DNA from 3 places in the Sporosarcina pasadenensis genome. Region 1 is predicted to be linked to each of the others. Evidence: riboswitches for the same ligand, from Rfam matches in the RefSeq annotation. Region 1 holds a riboswitch; each other region holds the start of a gene.

Region 1 (5,615 bases):
CTACACCGAAAAGGACGGACTTTGTACGCGAGATATTGAATTTCTCCGAAACCCCTGCGATATACGTCTCACAGATCGAGATGAGCGATGTAAGACCTGCCAAGACGAGAGACAGGAAGAACAAGGCTCCAAAAAGTCCATTCATCCCAGGCATCTCATTAATGATTTTCGGGAATACGACAAACGCGAGTCCAACGCCAGCGGAAGCAACTTCTGCAACCGAAGTGTTCGCTTGTGTCGCCATGAAGCCAAGCGCGGCAAACACTCCGATTCCCGCAAGTAATTCGAATCCTGAATTCGCAAATCCAGTAATGAATGCGTTATTTGTAATATCCGACTTCTTCGGCAAGTAACTTGAGTATGTAATCATGATGGCAAAAGCTATGGAAAGACTGAAGAAGATGTGTCCATATGCCGCTACCCATACTTGAGAATTTGCCAGTTTGCTTAAGTCCGGTTTGAAGAATGCATCTAGACCGAGTGCCGCCCCGTCAAGAGTGACTGCCCGGATGACGACAAGAAGGAACACGACGACAAGCGTCGGAATGAAAATCCTGTTCGCCAACTCGATTCCTCGTTTAACTCCTGCCAAAAGAATAATGAAGGCGATTGCCCAAACGAGGATGAGCGGAACAAGCACTCCTGGCACAAGCCCGCCGACTTCCCCAGGATTATCCGCCAAGTTAAGTACGCTTCCGAATAGGAATCCTCCAGTATCATCCCCCCATGCCATATTGAAGGAATAGATCGTGTACTTCATTGCCCAAGCGATGATGACTGCATAATATGTTGAGATGACGAACGAGACGAATATGCCCCACCATCCCAACCACTCAGCCCCTTTTCCTTTCATACGAAAGAATGATAGAGGAGCTGAACCGCGATACTTATGACCTATCGTAAATTCCATGATCAAGATTGGAATACCTGCGGTCAGAAGTGCAAATAAGTAAGGTATAAAAAATGCCCCACCGCCGTTTTCATACGCAACGTATGGAAAACGCCAGATGTTACCTAGACCGACAGCAGATCCGACAGCCGCTAAAATAAAGCCGGCGCGGGTCCCCCATTGTGAACGCTGTTCCATTACAATTCCCCTTTCCTTTGATTATGTTAAAAGTTTAACATTTTCAGATTATTATATAATCTTAAAATAAGTATATCCGTCTTAGTATCTATTGTCAAAATGTTTTTTTATTGAAAAAATACCCATTTCGTATTATGACTTTTCCCCTTTATCGTCTTCTGAATGGGTACCGGTAGTGGAAATTTATGATTGGGAACATCGATATATGTCCGGTTGAAACTCAAACCAAAAAATGCCACATCCGCCGAGTGACCGGCGGTTGTGACAGTTTATATCAGTTAGAAGGAAGTTGCTTTCACTTCTGCTCTATTCCGTTTTGATGTCCATACAGTAAACAAACCAGCGATTAGGACGATAACTGCTGCAAGTCCGATCCAAACCGATCCTGTGAGCCCAAGGACTAAGTAGCCGATTACAGCAATGCCTGCTGAAATCAAAGCATATGGGAGCTGTGTAGATACGTGATCCATATGGTTGGATCCTGCGCCCGTCGAAGATAGAATCGTCGTATCAGAAATCGGTGAACAGTGATCTCCAAAAACAGCCCCTGCCAATACAGCAGATAATGCCGGAAGAAGCAGTTCTGGCTCCGCATTGATCATAATCGTTCCGGCAATCGGAAGAAGGATGCCGAAAGAGCCCCACGAAGTCCCTGTCGAAAATGCCATTAATCCGGCGAGCACAAACATGATGGCCGGCAGGAAGTTGACAGGCACATTTGACTGTTCCACAACACTTGATAAGAAAGGCCCTGTTTCCAATACGCCAATTAAATGCGTCAATCCCCATGCAAAAATTAAGATGAGAATTGCTGGCATCATAGCGCCGACACCACTTATAAACGCTTTGCCTACAAGGCTGTAGGAAGCTGTCTCGTTTTTCCCCATTTGTGATAGGTAAAGGACTGCTGCTAATACTGTTCCCGCAAGACCACCGACCATCAATGACAATGGAACGTCGGTGTTTTCAAAAATAGTCCAAATGCTTGCCGATCCGCCGATGCGATAGCCTGTCCAAATCATCATCCCTAATGTAACGATGACTAAAGTAATGATCGGTGCAATCAAATCAATGACACGTCCATAGGAATGGACAGGAAAATCCTCTTTCAATTGACCCGGAATCTCTTTGTTCGGGTCGAAAAGTTCTCCTTTTTCTTGGGCGCGTGTTTCATGTCTTTTCATTTCAAAGTAATCGATATTTGTCCAAGCAAAGAAAAACACCATTGCCAATGTAGCGATAACGTAAAAATTCATCGGTGCCATCATGAGAAATGCGGATAATGGCGAGTAGCTGATTGCAGCAGACGTGCCAAAGATAAGAGCCAATTGGCCGATGAGAAATGCTCCCCAGCTGGAAATCGGCGAGATAACACAAATCGGAGCGGATGTGGAATCGATGAAGTATGCCAATTTCGCCCTTGAAATGCGATGCTGATCCGTAATCGGTCGTGCAATTTGCCCGACAGCCAATGAATTGAAATAATCATCTACGAAAATAAGGATTCCAAGGAGCACTGTCAGCAACTTCGCTCCGCGTCTCGTTTTAATGCGCTTGACGGCCCATTCCGCAAACGCCCTGCTTCCGCCGGACAAACTGACAAATGCGGTAATGACTCCTAATAATAAAATGAAAACCATGATGAAAATATTATACGTATTCAATTCCCCTTCAGACCAGAAAGAGACGATCATTGCAGTCCAAAGATTTTGCAACGTATCGACCGGTGAAAAGCTTGCGACCAATAATGCCGCTGTCACAATCCCCGATCCAAGTGATAATAATACCCTTTTTGTCGCCAACACCATAACAATTGCCACGATTGGCGGCAAAATTGAAACCCAAGTGCCTATCATAAAAATTTCCTCCAATTTTTCGGAACGGTAGGTTTTTAGAATGAAAAAAACCGACACCCTCTACACTAGAATGTGTAGTAGGTGTCGGCTTATTCTACGGTTCGTTTGTAAGATAATCTAAGATGTTTTATCTAACGTACGATCTGTAGCTCATCATGCGATTCGCATGACAGTGTCATTCCTATTCGGAATAACCCCAGCATGAATGGATAGGCAACCCAGTACATGCTTCGGCAAAACTTCCTTTCACGGGCGGTCATCGATGCCAATCTCGCGTCCATTACTAATAAGCCTTGCAGCCTCTACCTAATCGGTGTTCCTCTTGTGCTACTAGCGTAACAGGTAATCACCCTTTTTTCAAGAGCTTATTATTTTCCGCCACCAATGATCGGATACGGCACTTCTATTTGAGGGGGGTTCTCCCCTCCCCGGTTATATATTTGAGGAATAGGACTTTGAATCAAACCGATCGCAACAGGTATCTTCTGTTCCACGACACTTTTCCGCGTCGCCAAAGGAACGATGATCTGGACGTTGACCGTAACCAATATATTCACTTCGACCATTGCGTTGTTAATGCCGAACTCTGTAATACCTGTATCGACAGTAGTCTGTGCTTCCCCAATGACATGGAACCGAATCGGAATTTTAGGGCCAAAGTTCCCGATCATAGGGATGCCCGTCGCTTGCCCCATCGGCACGAAGAAGACGACTCCTCCGTCAGCCTCCATTGCCTCAGGATCATATTCGATATTTTCACTGAGAGGCAGCATTTCCAAATTTCCGCTCTCAGCCATTTTTAGATGCGCCTCTACAAGGCTATGTATCTCCGCCCTCGTTTTATTAATGATCTCAGCATTCAATGTATTTGTCACCATTCCAGGTGAATCATTCGGTACATTTTCGATGATTTCACTCACATCATAGATATCAGTAGATCTTGATTTAATTGCCTGTGTAATGACATGCGCTGCAATCCTCTCCGTTTCAACTTCCGCGTATTGCAGATAAATCGGAGTGAGTTTTGAGTTTACAAAATAAAGAAACAGGGCGATTGTCACAAGAAACGCTGGAAAAAGAAGCGGCAATAAGCGGCGCTTCCTGCGAGGCCTGCCATTATTACTGGAACGGCGATACCGATTCCATTTTTTATAATTTCGAGACGGCTGCCCGTAAAATCTCAAAACGACCCCTCCTGCCTAATATTATGCAGGACCGGGGTCGTTCATTCTTGTTCGTGAAGTGCTTTCAGTATCATCCTTATTGACTCTGCCATCTCTTTTCATCCCGTACCAAACGAATACATCCCGAATCAGTTCGGGCATATGATACTCTTTCTTCGCCTCTTTCAAAACGGGGAAAAAGAAGCCGAATGTGAACATGTCTAGTGTTGCCAGTTTGAAGGTTTTTCCGGCAACGACTTTCCGATTGCCCGCATACAGTTCTCCGGCGCTTTTTCTGAAGAGCCTTTCAAAGATCATTTTACCCATGAAATTTCCACGAAAGCCAAGCCCTTTGATTTCCGTTTCCGGCCACGATTCGTTGCCAGCGAGCTTATAAATTTCCAGCAACTCCGCCCCGTCCAGCGTGATTGTACATGGATTGATCGGATGCGGAAGCAAGGAGTGTACCATGCGTTTCGTCACCCAGCCTTTTTCGAGGCTTCCTAAGAAGATCCCTGCGTTGAACATAGCACAATCCGCACCTGTATAATCAATCAATGCCCTTCCGAAAAATGAGGACATCGGACTTTCCACGAAGAGCTGTTGTTTTAACGGACTTGTGTTATAGAAGACTTTTTCCTCCAGCGCTTCCTTCCCTGCTTGAATGAGATTATTTACATCCTGGATATCTTCTTCATGGCTTTCCAGCTCGTTCACATGGACAACTTCCGCTCTTTTTTCGACGACATTCTTACTGTCCAGATCGATGTGGATTTCAACATGTCCTACATATTCACCAAACTTGCCTGTGGCGGCTAGTAAAGTGTCATTCACCATTTCTCCTTCCGGGAATAAATGATGGGTATGCGCACCTAAAATGACATCGAACAGCTCACATTCTGCAGCAAGAAGCCTGTCTTCATTCACACCTAAATGCGAAAGGCAAATAATGATATCCGTTTTATGCTGAATCTCCATGGCCACTTTTTTCAGTACATGCCTCGGCTCTTCGATACGCCATCCTAATTTCGCATAAAAGTCCGTGTACATTGCCGTCGCGCCGATAACTCCGATTTTTACACCTAGAGCCGTTTCGTATATTTTATAAGGCTCCAGCCATTTCGGAAATGAGTCATCCGTCTCCGTTAAATTGCAAAGGACGACGTCGAATTCCGCTCCTTTGTAGAGGGTATTCAATGCTTTTTTGGACATCGTAATGCCTTCATTATTGCCGATTGTCACCGCATCATATCCAGCACTGTTCAGCAATGCGACATTTCCCTTGCCGTTAGTTCCTTCTGTGAATGGGTGCGACCTGTCAACATGGTCTCCGATGTCAAAAATGAAGCAAGCCTCTTCTTCGGAATTGTGCTGCTGTCTCTTTGATTGGAGATGCCTACTGATCTTCGGCCAACTGTCAAAATGGCTATGGATATCATTCGTATGATATAAATGGATTGTTTCGATACCGTGTTTCATAGCTCAACCCCAAATCCCCTCGATAATTGA
Region 2 (5,615 bases), on a different contig from region 1:
TCACGTCCTCAACTCCCATTTCTTAAGATGTCTGCTTCGCAATCAATAGGGAATTCTATACTGGCCCTCACTTCTTTTCCAATACCGCAAAGTAGTTGTCTTCATTGTCCGCAAAGTTGAACACTCTTCCAGTAGGCATTGCAACCAATTCCCCGACTTTCACTTGTTTGCTCTTTAAATCTTCATACAGTGCGTCCAGGTTTTCCGTGAACAATAGAAGTGAAGGGGTTTGCAGATTCAATTCCGGCTGCATTTTTGCGATGAGCTCTTTATTATGCAGAACGATGCTCGTTTCCGCCTGTGCGGTCGGTGCAATTTCAATCCACTTCATCCCTTGGCCATTGTCCTGCTCGGAAATGACGGTAAACCCAACTTTTTCAGTCCAAAACATTTTTGCATCATCCTGATTATTTACATACAACATAATTTGTCCGATTTTATGAATCATTTTCCATCCCTCTTTCCTCATTTTCTTTTGCATTAGTTCTAATCCTAATCTTACCATTATGAATGAAAAATGACCGCGTCAACCTTGTTATACCCAATTCAAAAGGATTCACATAAGAGTTTCATTCATAAATTCAAAAATACAGGGAACTGTATAGGAGAAGTTGAACGAAGAGTCGAAAGGAGGAAAATGGAAATGGTAAGAATTGCCGTTGAACAACCATATGAAGATGTCATGAATGCCCTCGTGGCAAAAGGTTATGAAGCGAAAATGTTTAACACAGATGAAGACGTCACCGGCTATGATATCGGCGTCGTCCGTGCTATCAATGAAGGGAACACGCATGAATTCAACTTTCCGGTCATCACCATGAAAGGCATGTCGATTGACGACGTTGTCCAAGCAGTAGAAAAGAAAGCGAACCTCCTCCAATAAGCATCCCCGAAAAAGCAGAATCTATGGCAGCAGCCTTAGTTTCTGTTTCCTTCCAATCAAAAAACAGCCTGCCGATCGACTGAACGATTGGCAGGCTGTACTGATCAATGGTAATAATATGTCTGGCGCCTGCGTGAAGCTTCCAGCTGTTTCGCCCTGTACCTTCGCTGAAATGCACGGAGCTCATCCAATTGTCCATTCAAGCGGGGATCCTGAGACATCATTTCCTTTAATCCCGAAGGACCGATCTTCCTCTTCACTTTCTCTATTTCATCCTCAAAAAATAATGACATGTCCATACCTCCTCCCCTATGATTGGCAAGGGATAGCGGATTAGGCTCACTATTCACCATTCCCCCGTCACTATAGAGTACGTCGATTTACCGACAGGACAAGAGTTAAGTGTACAGTTTTCATGATTTTAATTGAGAAGTTCAGTGTTTAATAGGTGCGTGGAGTCAATATATTTACCCAAAACAAACGTTCTATTTTTATGGACTATCTTTTACATTTCCTGTATACTGTAAGCAATAGACTATACACGAATTCGCAGACAACAGATGATAAAGAAAGGAGGATAAAGAGTTGGAGGAAAGGATTCTGCAATTGCTTGAAGGGTTGAAGTCGGAAATAGGCGACCTGAGATCCGATGTAGGCAGCTTGAAATCGGAAATGCATAGCCGGTTTGATCAAGTCGATCATCTTTTGGAAGGAATCGGCGGTCAGTTTGAGCACCAAACTAGCCAGCGTATCATTAATGGACAAGCTATTTCAAAAGAATTAGTGAACATTAAATCGCGAATCTTTGACTTAGAAACAAAAACTATGTAAAAAGAGCTTTTGTGTAAAACAGAACCTACGAAGCAGTCGTAGGTTCTGTTTTTTTGTCTAAATTAATTGTGTTGGTGCTGTGCATAGGAAAATCCATCCAATGAGTAGTGAAACTCGAGGATGGATTTATTGATTCCGAACGACTTATAATTCCATGAGAATTGTAATGGCAATGCCTAGTACCATCCCGATGACGACAGTTACTGAATATAGAAGAACCCTCCTCAACACCTCATCCTTTCATCACTCTTTTATCTAATATATTAATGCAAGGGACAAAACATGTGAGTCACAAATCCATTAACATCTGTGTTCAGGTCGCATTCCCTCTCAGCCCTTAGACGTATGTAAAATTCAAACATGAGACTGGTAAGTTTTTCATTTGAATGAGGTAGAATAGAATAAAATGGGGCAGAAGGAGAATGAATGAAAATGAATAAGCTATTATGGATTGTGCTGTTGACGGGTTTTCTAGTTGTTATCGGCATCTATGGGTATAACAATTGGTTTGCGAAGGCAAGTGGGAATGAAATTTCGATTGCTAAAGACAGTGCCGATGCTCTGAAAGTGGATATCGACTTCGGAGTTGGCAACTTGTACGTCAAGGGTGGTTCCCCTGAATGGGTGAGTGGCGAGTTTACCTATAATCACAAAAGACTGGAACCGAAAGTGACATATAAGAAAAAAAAGGATACGGGCCACGTCAAGATTAAGCAAGGCTCCAAGACAACGTTCGGCTTGAATAAACGCAAAGTAGACAACGAATGGGATCTTCAGTTGACGAATGTAATTCCAATTGATTTGAATGTTGACATGGGGGTTTCAAAGTCAAGATTGAAATTGGAAGGTCTCCAATTAAATAGCCTTTCCGTGGATGGTGGAGTTGGTGAATCCGTCATCGACCTGAGCGGCGCTTGGAGCAAAGGTTTTCGAGCGGACTTCAATTTAGGAGTTGGTGATGTGACGATCATCCTTCCGAAACAGACCGGCGTCAGAGTAAACGTTTCAAAAGGCCTTGGAAGACTGGAATTGAATGACTTCATCAAGCAAAACGAAGGAGTTTACATTAATGAAGCCTACGAAGATGCAGAAGTCATCATCGACCTATTTCTCGACATCGGCGTCGGGGACGTCAAATTCAAGATTGCCGAGTAAATTGTGTCGGTGCCATTGTGTCGGTGCCTGTGCACGGTGCATTTATGACAATTCGAGAGAGTGTATTTAAATACAAAATTAAATTATATAAAACCCCTAAATTAATGGGTTTCTAACTACCTCGTATACACTTTTATTGTATTGTCCGAATAGTTCGCCGCACAGGCACCACAAAGCTGTGAACCCTACTCTGTATTGCTTGCTATCTACACGATGAAATAACGTCAATTCATTTTATTTTCATTTTTTACTTGCAATTGAACCGGATACGATGTAAAGTCATATATAATTTAACATTATCTTATTTCGCAAGTTTTGAAGTAAGGATAGAGGCGCAAAGACCATCAGTATACAATCTGAGGATAATGAGATCCTATGAAGGTTGTGGAAAGGGGAATTTGCCGAAGTGGAGAGATTCTCATTTATCTCGAAGCTGGTTCTGGGTTGAACAAGTCCAGAATTGTCATATAGGAAACTATATGGAGGGCTATCTTATGCAATGAAATAATTTAGTTATTATTTCTAGCAACAACGAGCCCTCGTTGTTGCTTTTTGCGTTCATTTTCAACTGCCCTCTCCCCTCTAATTTTTTCAAAAAAATTAATTATAGGAGTGGAGAACTAATGAACTTCGGACAAATTGTAACTGCAATGGTGACACCTTTTGATGCACAAGGCGAAATTGATTTTGAGGCGACTAGGAACTTGATCGATCATTTAATTGCCAATGGATCGGATGCCCTAGTGGTATCTGGAACAACAGGGGAATCCCCAACGTTATCGGACAAAGAAAAAGTCCAATTGTTTAGGTTTACAGTTGAAGTTGTAAATGGACGAGTGCCGGTCATTGCCGGTACAGGCTCGAATAATACGAGAGAATCGATCGAACTGACAATGCTTGCAGAAGACGTAGGCGTCGATGGAATCATGCTCGTCGCCCCGTACTATAACAACCCTTGCCAAGAAGGAATGTATCAACACTTTAAGACTATTGCGGCAGCCACCTCATTGCCAATCATGCTGTACAACGTACCAGGACGCACTGTTGTCAACATGTCGGTCGAAACGGTCATCCGCCTTTCGGAAATCCCGAATATCGTAGCAATCAAAGAAGCGAGCGGTAATTTGGATGCAATGGCTGAAATTATCGAACGTACGCGAGAAGGCTTTTCATTATACAGCGGTGATGATGCACTGACACTTCCTGTATTATCGATTGGCGGAACAGGTGTCGTTTCTGTATCGGCCCATGTGTTAGGGAATGAAATGCAAACGATGATCCGCAACTTCAAAATAGGCAATACCGTAGAGGCGGCTAGCAATCATCGAAGACTGCTGCCGATGATGAAAGCACTCTTCGCTGCTCCAAACCCTACACCTGTCAAAGCGGCGTTGAGCCTGAAAGGAATTCAAGTCGGCGGAGTCCGCTTGCCGATGATTCCGTTGAATGATGAACAACTACGTTCATTACAACAGGCTTTGGCTATTTATGAAGAAGTGAAAATCTAACTATGCACCCTTATGGTAATGAAAAAAAAGGACCGTCCAATGGTCGCATATTGAACGGTCCATGTATTATTGTAGGTTCCCCTACGGGATCGGCACAGATAGGAATAACCCATCAGAGCGGCTAACGCAAGGATGGGTTATTTTTTATGGTTGAATGACAAATTAAACCGAAATCCTACAAACGAACATCTTCCGCTCTTCGAATGTACTCCTTCAAATAATCCTCAGCTTCAGGATGGGCATACACCTCTTCAGGCGTCATCCAGTACACAGCCGCCACTTCATCAGCACTCACTGCGTACGGCTCACCGCTGAACTCCTCGCACAAAAAAACGACATTCACAACCGGTTCCCCTAGGTCTGTAATGAAGCTTGTACTGCACACATAACGCATATGCCCACTGACAACAAGCCCCACTTCCTCCTCCACTTCTCGTGCAATCGTACGCTCTAAAATATCCGAAGTTGCTCCTTCAAGCTCAACTTTCCCACCAACTAACCCTATTCCACCAGGCGCGTGTTCTTCCTCTTCGCTTCGTCTGCATAATAAATAACGGCCATCCTTGTATAATGCCGCTTCTGTGTTGACGATGAACATGTTGGCTCTCTCCCTTTTCACTTCATTCTTATACATCTTCCTGGCCAAGGCCGGAATCTCCTTTAATTGTGTGGGAGAATAATAAAAGCAGAGCTCCAAGATGAATTGGGCTCTGCTATCTCTTTGTTTTTGAACTAAAAACCAATTTCCGCACATAGACTCAAATTCAAATCAAAACGGCTACTCTCTCAATATTATAAACTTTTTTAAGCCTAGCCATTATCATCTCTTTCACTTCATCTTCCTCAAGCACATCAAGAATCATTGCACCGCCTAAGATGTTAAGATAACGATTCGCCTCGACAAAGTGCTCACGCTTGATTTGTAAGCCTTCGTTTTTAAGTGTTATAAGAGCACGTAAAACACCTTTGGTGATATTACGATTTGAAGTGAAGTTACTAGAGAAAAAGACAACGCATCTGGCCGAAAAATCCGCGGATGAGAAAAACTCGGTGAGCCAGTACGGATCCTCTTTATTTGCATCATCATAAGTCATATAACCTACCCACCATAGACGTGCTAACAAATGAACATATAGGGATCGTTTTGCACTATGAGTAAAGAAGAGCGCCGACTGAATTCGTTTGTCATTCTTCTTTTCCAAGTCCAAAGATAGGCGGTAATAGCTAAATTCCCGCAT
Region 3 (5,615 bases), 110 kb from region 1:
TTACCGGTTTTTCAGTGATTTCATTACAATTCCTACCCTTATGCAAACGCAGAATTTCGGGGATTTGGGCGGCAGTGTTCTGTCCTTGCTAAAACCTTATGATATTTTGTTCTTTGTGGATGTATTCGTCATGATGTATCTTCGATTTTCACGTAAGGTACAAAAAGAGACAAATCGGGTAGGATCTAAAAAAGCGACCGCCATTATTGCTGTCGCATTAGTCATTTCCATTATCAATCTAGGACTCGCTGAAGCGAGTCGGCCGCAACTGTTAACTCGCGGCTTTGATCGAAACTATATTGTGAAATATCTAGGGCTGTATAATTACACGATTTATGACTCGGTGGAAACGGCGGCAGCGTCATCGCAAAGAGCGTTGGCGGATAGCAGTGATCTTACAGAAGTGATCAACTATACACAATCTGCTTACGCCGAACCGAATCCGACCTATTTTGGGGTAGCCAAAGGAATGAACGTCATCTATTTGCATTTAGAATCATTCCAAAACTTCCTGATCAACTATAAATTGAACGGAGAAGAAGTTACACCGTTTTTAAATTCATTAACAAAAGATGAGAATACAGCGTATTTCGATAACTTCTTCCACCAAACGGGCCAAGGCAAAACGTCCGATGCGGAATTCATGTTGGAGAACTCCCTATTTGGACTGCCGCAAGGATCTGCTTTTATTACGAAAGCACAAAATACGTACCAAGCCGCCCCAAGTATCTTAAAGGATTATGGGTATACATCCGCTGTCTTCCACGGTAATAACGGCAGCTTCTGGAATCGGAATACCGTCTACAAAGCATTTGGATTCGACCATTTCTTCGATGCGAGTTATTATGATACAAGTTCCCCAATCGACATGGCCGAATACGGATTGTTGGATAAACCGTTCTATGACCAATCTGAAAGTCTGTTGAGTTCACTGCCGCAACCTTTCTATTCGAAATTCATTACGGTAGGAAACCACTATCCGTATGCTATGAATCAAGACTTAGTGACAATCGATAAAGCCCAGACTGGGGACGCTAGTGTGGACGATTATTTCCAAACTGCGCGGTATACAGACGAAGCGATTGAAAAAGTCTTCACTCGTTTAAAGGAAATGGGCTTATATGATAACTCGGTCATTGTTCTGTATGGCGACCATTATGGTATTTCCGAGAATCATAGAAGAGCGATGGCAAGAGTCTTAGGAAAAGAAATTACCCCTTATGAAAGTGCGAACTTGCAGCGCGTCCCTTTATTCATACATGTTCCTGGAATGAAAGGCGGCATCAACCACACGTATGGTGGCCAAACAGACCTTCTTCCGACGTTGCTGCATTTGCTTGGAATTGATACGAAAAACTTTGTTCAATTCGGTTCCGATTTATTCTCGAAAGAGCATAATGAGGTTGTCCCGTTTCGTAATGGCGATTTTATCAGCCCGACGATCGATTCAATTAACGAAAAGTTTTATGATAATCAAACAGGCCTACCACTTGACGAGCGTCAAATGGAGCGTGCCAATGCTTTGAAAAAAGAAGTGGATTATAAATTGGAGCTTTCCGATAAAGTCGTGAATGGCGACTTATTAAGATTTTATACGCCAAACGGGTATACACCTGTCGATCCTTCTCAGTATAACTACACTAAAGATGCAGGTGTACAATCAAACGAATGACATATCGCAACAGAATAAGCATGTTCTCTCTGATCGGAGAGGGCGTGCTTATTTTTTGCATTAAAAAACAGCCGAATGAAGAGGGGAGACCTCTCACATCCGGCTGTATTTCATATCATTTACTTTCAAAGTCACAGTCCTTCAATGGAATCAACTTTGTTTTGTACTTCACTTTATAAATTAGCCAAACGATCAAGAAGAGGGGGAGACCGATATAGGAAACGAGTGCGCCGTTCCAATCGATTTCTCCGCCCGTAAAGGCTTGGAAGTTTTGGCCGGCAATGATGAAGATACATAGGACCAGGGCCAACAATGGACCGAACGGGAACCATTTTGCGCGATAAGGAAGATCCGACAGATTACCGCCTTGCGCAATATAGGCCCTTCTGAAACGGTAGTGACTGATGGCAATCCCAAGCCACGTAACAAATCCAGCCATCCCCGATGCGTTCAACAACCAGACGTACACCGTACCGTCCCCGAAGAAAGTGGAGAGGAAGGCAAGGGAGCCTACTAATGTCGTGGCGATCAACGCATTGACCGGCACGCCTCTCTTATCCAATTTCCCTAAGAACTTCGGTGCATTCCCACTGCGCGCCAAATCCCAAAGCATACGCGTGGACGCATACATGCCCGAGTTACCCGCAGATAAGACGGCGGTCAAAATGATGGCGTTCATGACAGAAGCGGCAAAAGCGAATCCAGCCCGTTCGAAAACGAGTGTGAATGGACTGACAGAAACCGACTCACTCAATAATCGTGCATCCGTATACGGAATAATCATCCCGATGACGAAAATCGCAAAGACGTAGAAAAGGAGGATGCGCCAAAATACGGAGTTCACCGCTTTCGGAATCGTCTTTTCCGGATTTTCACTCTCACCGGCAGCGACTCCAAGCAATTCTGTACCTTGGAATGAAAAGCCTGCTGCCATGAAAATACCTAGGATGGCAAAGAACCCTCCGTTGAACGGTGCATCGCCAATCGTGAAGTTCGTAAAGCCGATCGCTTCGCCGCCCATGATGCCAAAGATCATCATAAACCCGGTAATGATGAAGATGATGACCGTCACAACTTTAATGAGTGAAAACCAGAATTCGGCTTCGCCAAAACCTTTGACGGACAAATAGTTGAAGCCGAACATGATCAGAAGCGCAAGTCCGCTCCATAAGAATGAAGGGCTCTCGGGAAACCAGAATTTCATGATCAATACCACCGCCGCCAGTTCCGCGGCAATCGTAATCGCCCAGTTGTACCAATAATTCCAGCCAATCGCAAACCCGAATGCCGGATCGACGAATCGGGTGGCATATTCTTTAAATGATCCCGCCACAGGCATATAAGCCGCCATTTCAGCAAGGCTCGTCATCAGGAAGTAAACCATGATCCCGACGGCGACATACGCCGCCAATGCCCCTCCCGGCCCTGCAGTATGGATTGCCCCGCCGCTTGCTAAGAAAATCCCGGTTCCAATCGAACCTCCAAGGGAGATCATCATCAAATGGCGAGCTTTCAATGTCCTCTTCAATTGCGGAGTACTCGTAGATGTTACATTGTTCTCCATGTTGTCCACTCCTTTTTGTGACGGAAGGTCCAATCTAACTAGTATAACCCAAAATAAAAAACAACCATCGAAGAAAATCGACGGCTGTTGGATAAATGCGTTAATCCTTCCGAAGATAGTTCTCCACGTTGAAAAACGTGACAATGATGTTCCTATTCGAAAACATCACCAGCCTGGATATCCAATGATCTATCCACACTTCGGCAACTTATCCTTTCAAACGGAGTCAACAATCTCAGAGAATCTCGTCCGTCCTACTCTTATAAGCAGCAACCTCTATCCCATCGGTGAATGGGAGTATTTAATTAATGTATAAATTATAGTGCGATATCATTCATAATGCAATGGTAAACATTGCACATTTACGGCTAACCATTGTAGATAGGGGAGTTTAGGAAAGGTTTATAGGTTTATTGATCGCGCATATTTCCAGTAAGGATCTGTGCCGGGTTTTGTAAAAGATTCATTTTAAATATCTGAAAAGTGTGTTTAAATAAAATGAGAGAGTAAAGTATAAGAAAAGGGGAATGGAATAGTGGGGAGTCTAAATCTACTCGAAATTGATTACAGTGATGAATTTGCTGTAGAAGTAAGAAAGACACATTACAATTTAGTAACAGCAATTGAAAAGCAAGTTGGAAAGAAGTTGCCACTTAGAGTCAGACGAAGAATCCTCTTAGGAAACAATTTGGCGTACATGTCGTTTAAAGGAAAAGCTGCAGGGCAAGAATTAGAGTTTATTTTATGGGCACATAGTGCTATCAACTGTAAATCAAAGTTGACCGAGGAATTTAATGAGTTGTTTAGCTTATATTATTGTATCCCGAGTGATAATCCCGAAATTCCTTCCGGTTCAGTGAACGAAAAAAATAATACCCTAACATATAATGAACATATAAACGAAGATTTTGAAGGGAATCCAATTTACAACAGAAATAATGACTCGGAGTCTAAACTTATTGAAACATTTTTGGAAAAGGTGGGGAAAACTGAAGTTGAAGGTGAGCTGTTTATTTATACAACTTTAGGGCCTTGTCTTAGTTGCGAAAGGAAAATAGCAACCCTCCTAAGTCGTTACTACATAGATGAGATGGAGAATTTAAATGCTAATGTATGGTACTGTACTGACTATAGCAACAAAAATTTTATTTAATAAACGGAGGGATATATATGAATGCTACATATAATAAAACACGTGATTTAATAAAAGAAAAACAATTAAATGTCCTAAGTAATTTTAACTTGGAGTTGATGAAAGTGGCAATGTTTAATGGTCATGACCCTTTAGATGATTTACTTTCGATGGAACTTGATGAAGTATTAGATTTAGTTAGAGAGGCTTATGAGTATTATATTGAGGAAGAAGAATGCACCCAAAAAGTAGCGAAGGCAAAAGCTTTAGAGGAAGTTACTTTATGGTATTACGGTAACGAAGGTAAAGAATTAAATTTAAGAGAAAGAGTAAATGAATTATAATGCTTACTTGTTGGTAGGCACTTATAGGATAAAACTTTCTGTCGCAAATAAGAATTTCTCACAAAAATACTGTGCACGGAACTGATAAAATAACCAATTGTATCAAATTGAATGAAAGAACGAGACATATTCAGTTCGAGGGTGTCTCGTTTTTTCTGCGGACTTAGACCTTCGTTTTGAATTAATAATTCTAATACAGGAATTACTCAGCTCAGCTTTTTAATCAAAGCATAGAAAAGCTTGGCCGGATAAAATATATTAGCAAGCTACATTCTAAAACAGCGGCCTTTGAAACAACATTCGAAACTACCGATAGAGTTATCTCGGCACATTTCCTGAATAAGGATCTGTGCCTGTTTTAATTTGGGTCGTTTGCTTGAATGATTCATTGGAACTTTTTGCGTCATGAACCGTATTACTAATAATCGGAAAAATACGGAGGGGATATTTTTTGACAAAAGAAATGAATATGCCCAAAAAACACAGCTACGGTAGCTACATTTCACTGCTTATAGGAGTTGTTTGTTTCTTTATCGTTTTCGTGGAACCTACAAAAATTGCAAATGTTGGATACTTGGTTGGCGATACGATAACGCTTTTCCTCACAGCTGCGGGTATTTTATTATCAATTGTTGGCTTGGTGAAAAGAACGGAGAAAAACACCATACCGATTATTTCATTACTACTATCTTCATCCTTCTTTCTCTTTTGGATAATCATGATACTTTTATTGTTCACTGGGCAAATCCCATTTGCACCATAATGCAGCAAACCTGGAATACTAATATGAACTGATCGATATACCCGAAGCTAAATTGAATAAGATTAAAACAGAAGATGGTGAGAGTATGACACTAAAAACAGAACTGAAAAATTTAGATAAAACGTTACAACATGGCAATT

What was found. A riboswitch is a leader RNA that binds a small molecule or an ion and turns the genes downstream of it on or off. The one in region 1 is predicted to bind lysine.
Region 2: it holds a riboswitch for lysine, as region 1 does, so the genes downstream of both, dapA (4-hydroxy-tetrahydrodipicolinate synthase) here and AB1K89_RS06590 (Na+/H+ antiporter NhaC family protein) in region 1, are expected to answer to the same signal.
Region 3: it holds a riboswitch for lysine, as region 1 does, so the genes downstream of both, AB1K89_RS06005 (amino acid permease) here and AB1K89_RS06590 (Na+/H+ antiporter NhaC family protein) in region 1, are expected to answer to the same signal.

Annotation. Positions count from the first base shown of each region.
Region 1 covers NZ_JBFEGM010000003.1:235,087-240,701, reverse strand. Annotated here, with positions in the region: gene AB1K89_RS06595 (sodium-dependent transporter) at 1-1,087, opposite strand, end outside; gene AB1K89_RS06590 (Na+/H+ antiporter NhaC family protein) at 1,366-2,943, opposite strand; lysine riboswitch at 3,082-3,256, opposite strand; gene yunB (sporulation protein YunB) at 3,312-4,127, opposite strand; gene AB1K89_RS06580 (bifunctional metallophosphatase/5'-nucleotidase) at 4,149-5,585, opposite strand; gene AB1K89_RS06575 (sulfite exporter TauE/SafE family protein) at 5,589-5,615, opposite strand, start outside.
Region 2 covers NZ_JBFEGM010000006.1:90,436-96,050, reverse strand. Annotated here, with positions in the region: gene AB1K89_RS09885 (protein adenylyltransferase SelO) at 1-19, opposite strand, end outside; gene AB1K89_RS09880 (VOC family protein) at 68-448, opposite strand; gene AB1K89_RS09875 (YkuS family protein) at 644-883, shown strand; gene AB1K89_RS09870 (hypothetical protein) at 988-1,176, opposite strand; gene AB1K89_RS09865 (hypothetical protein) at 1,469-1,714, shown strand; gene AB1K89_RS09860 (toast rack family protein) at 2,141-2,869, shown strand; lysine riboswitch at 3,189-3,367, shown strand; gene dapA (4-hydroxy-tetrahydrodipicolinate synthase) at 3,493-4,377, shown strand; gene AB1K89_RS09850 (NUDIX domain-containing protein) at 4,553-4,975, opposite strand; gene AB1K89_RS09845 (DUF6339 family protein) at 5,142-5,615, opposite strand, start outside.
Region 3 covers NZ_JBFEGM010000003.1:124,254-129,868, forward strand. Annotated here, with positions in the region: gene ltaS (lipoteichoic acid synthase) at 1-1,672, shown strand, start outside; gene AB1K89_RS06005 (amino acid permease) at 1,788-3,236, opposite strand; lysine riboswitch at 3,345-3,523, opposite strand; gene AB1K89_RS06010 (deaminase domain-containing protein) at 3,772-4,389, shown strand; gene AB1K89_RS06015 (hypothetical protein) at 4,407-4,712, shown strand; gene AB1K89_RS06020 (hypothetical protein) at 5,176-5,475, shown strand; gene AB1K89_RS06025 (DUF2785 domain-containing protein) at 5,561-5,615, shown strand, end outside.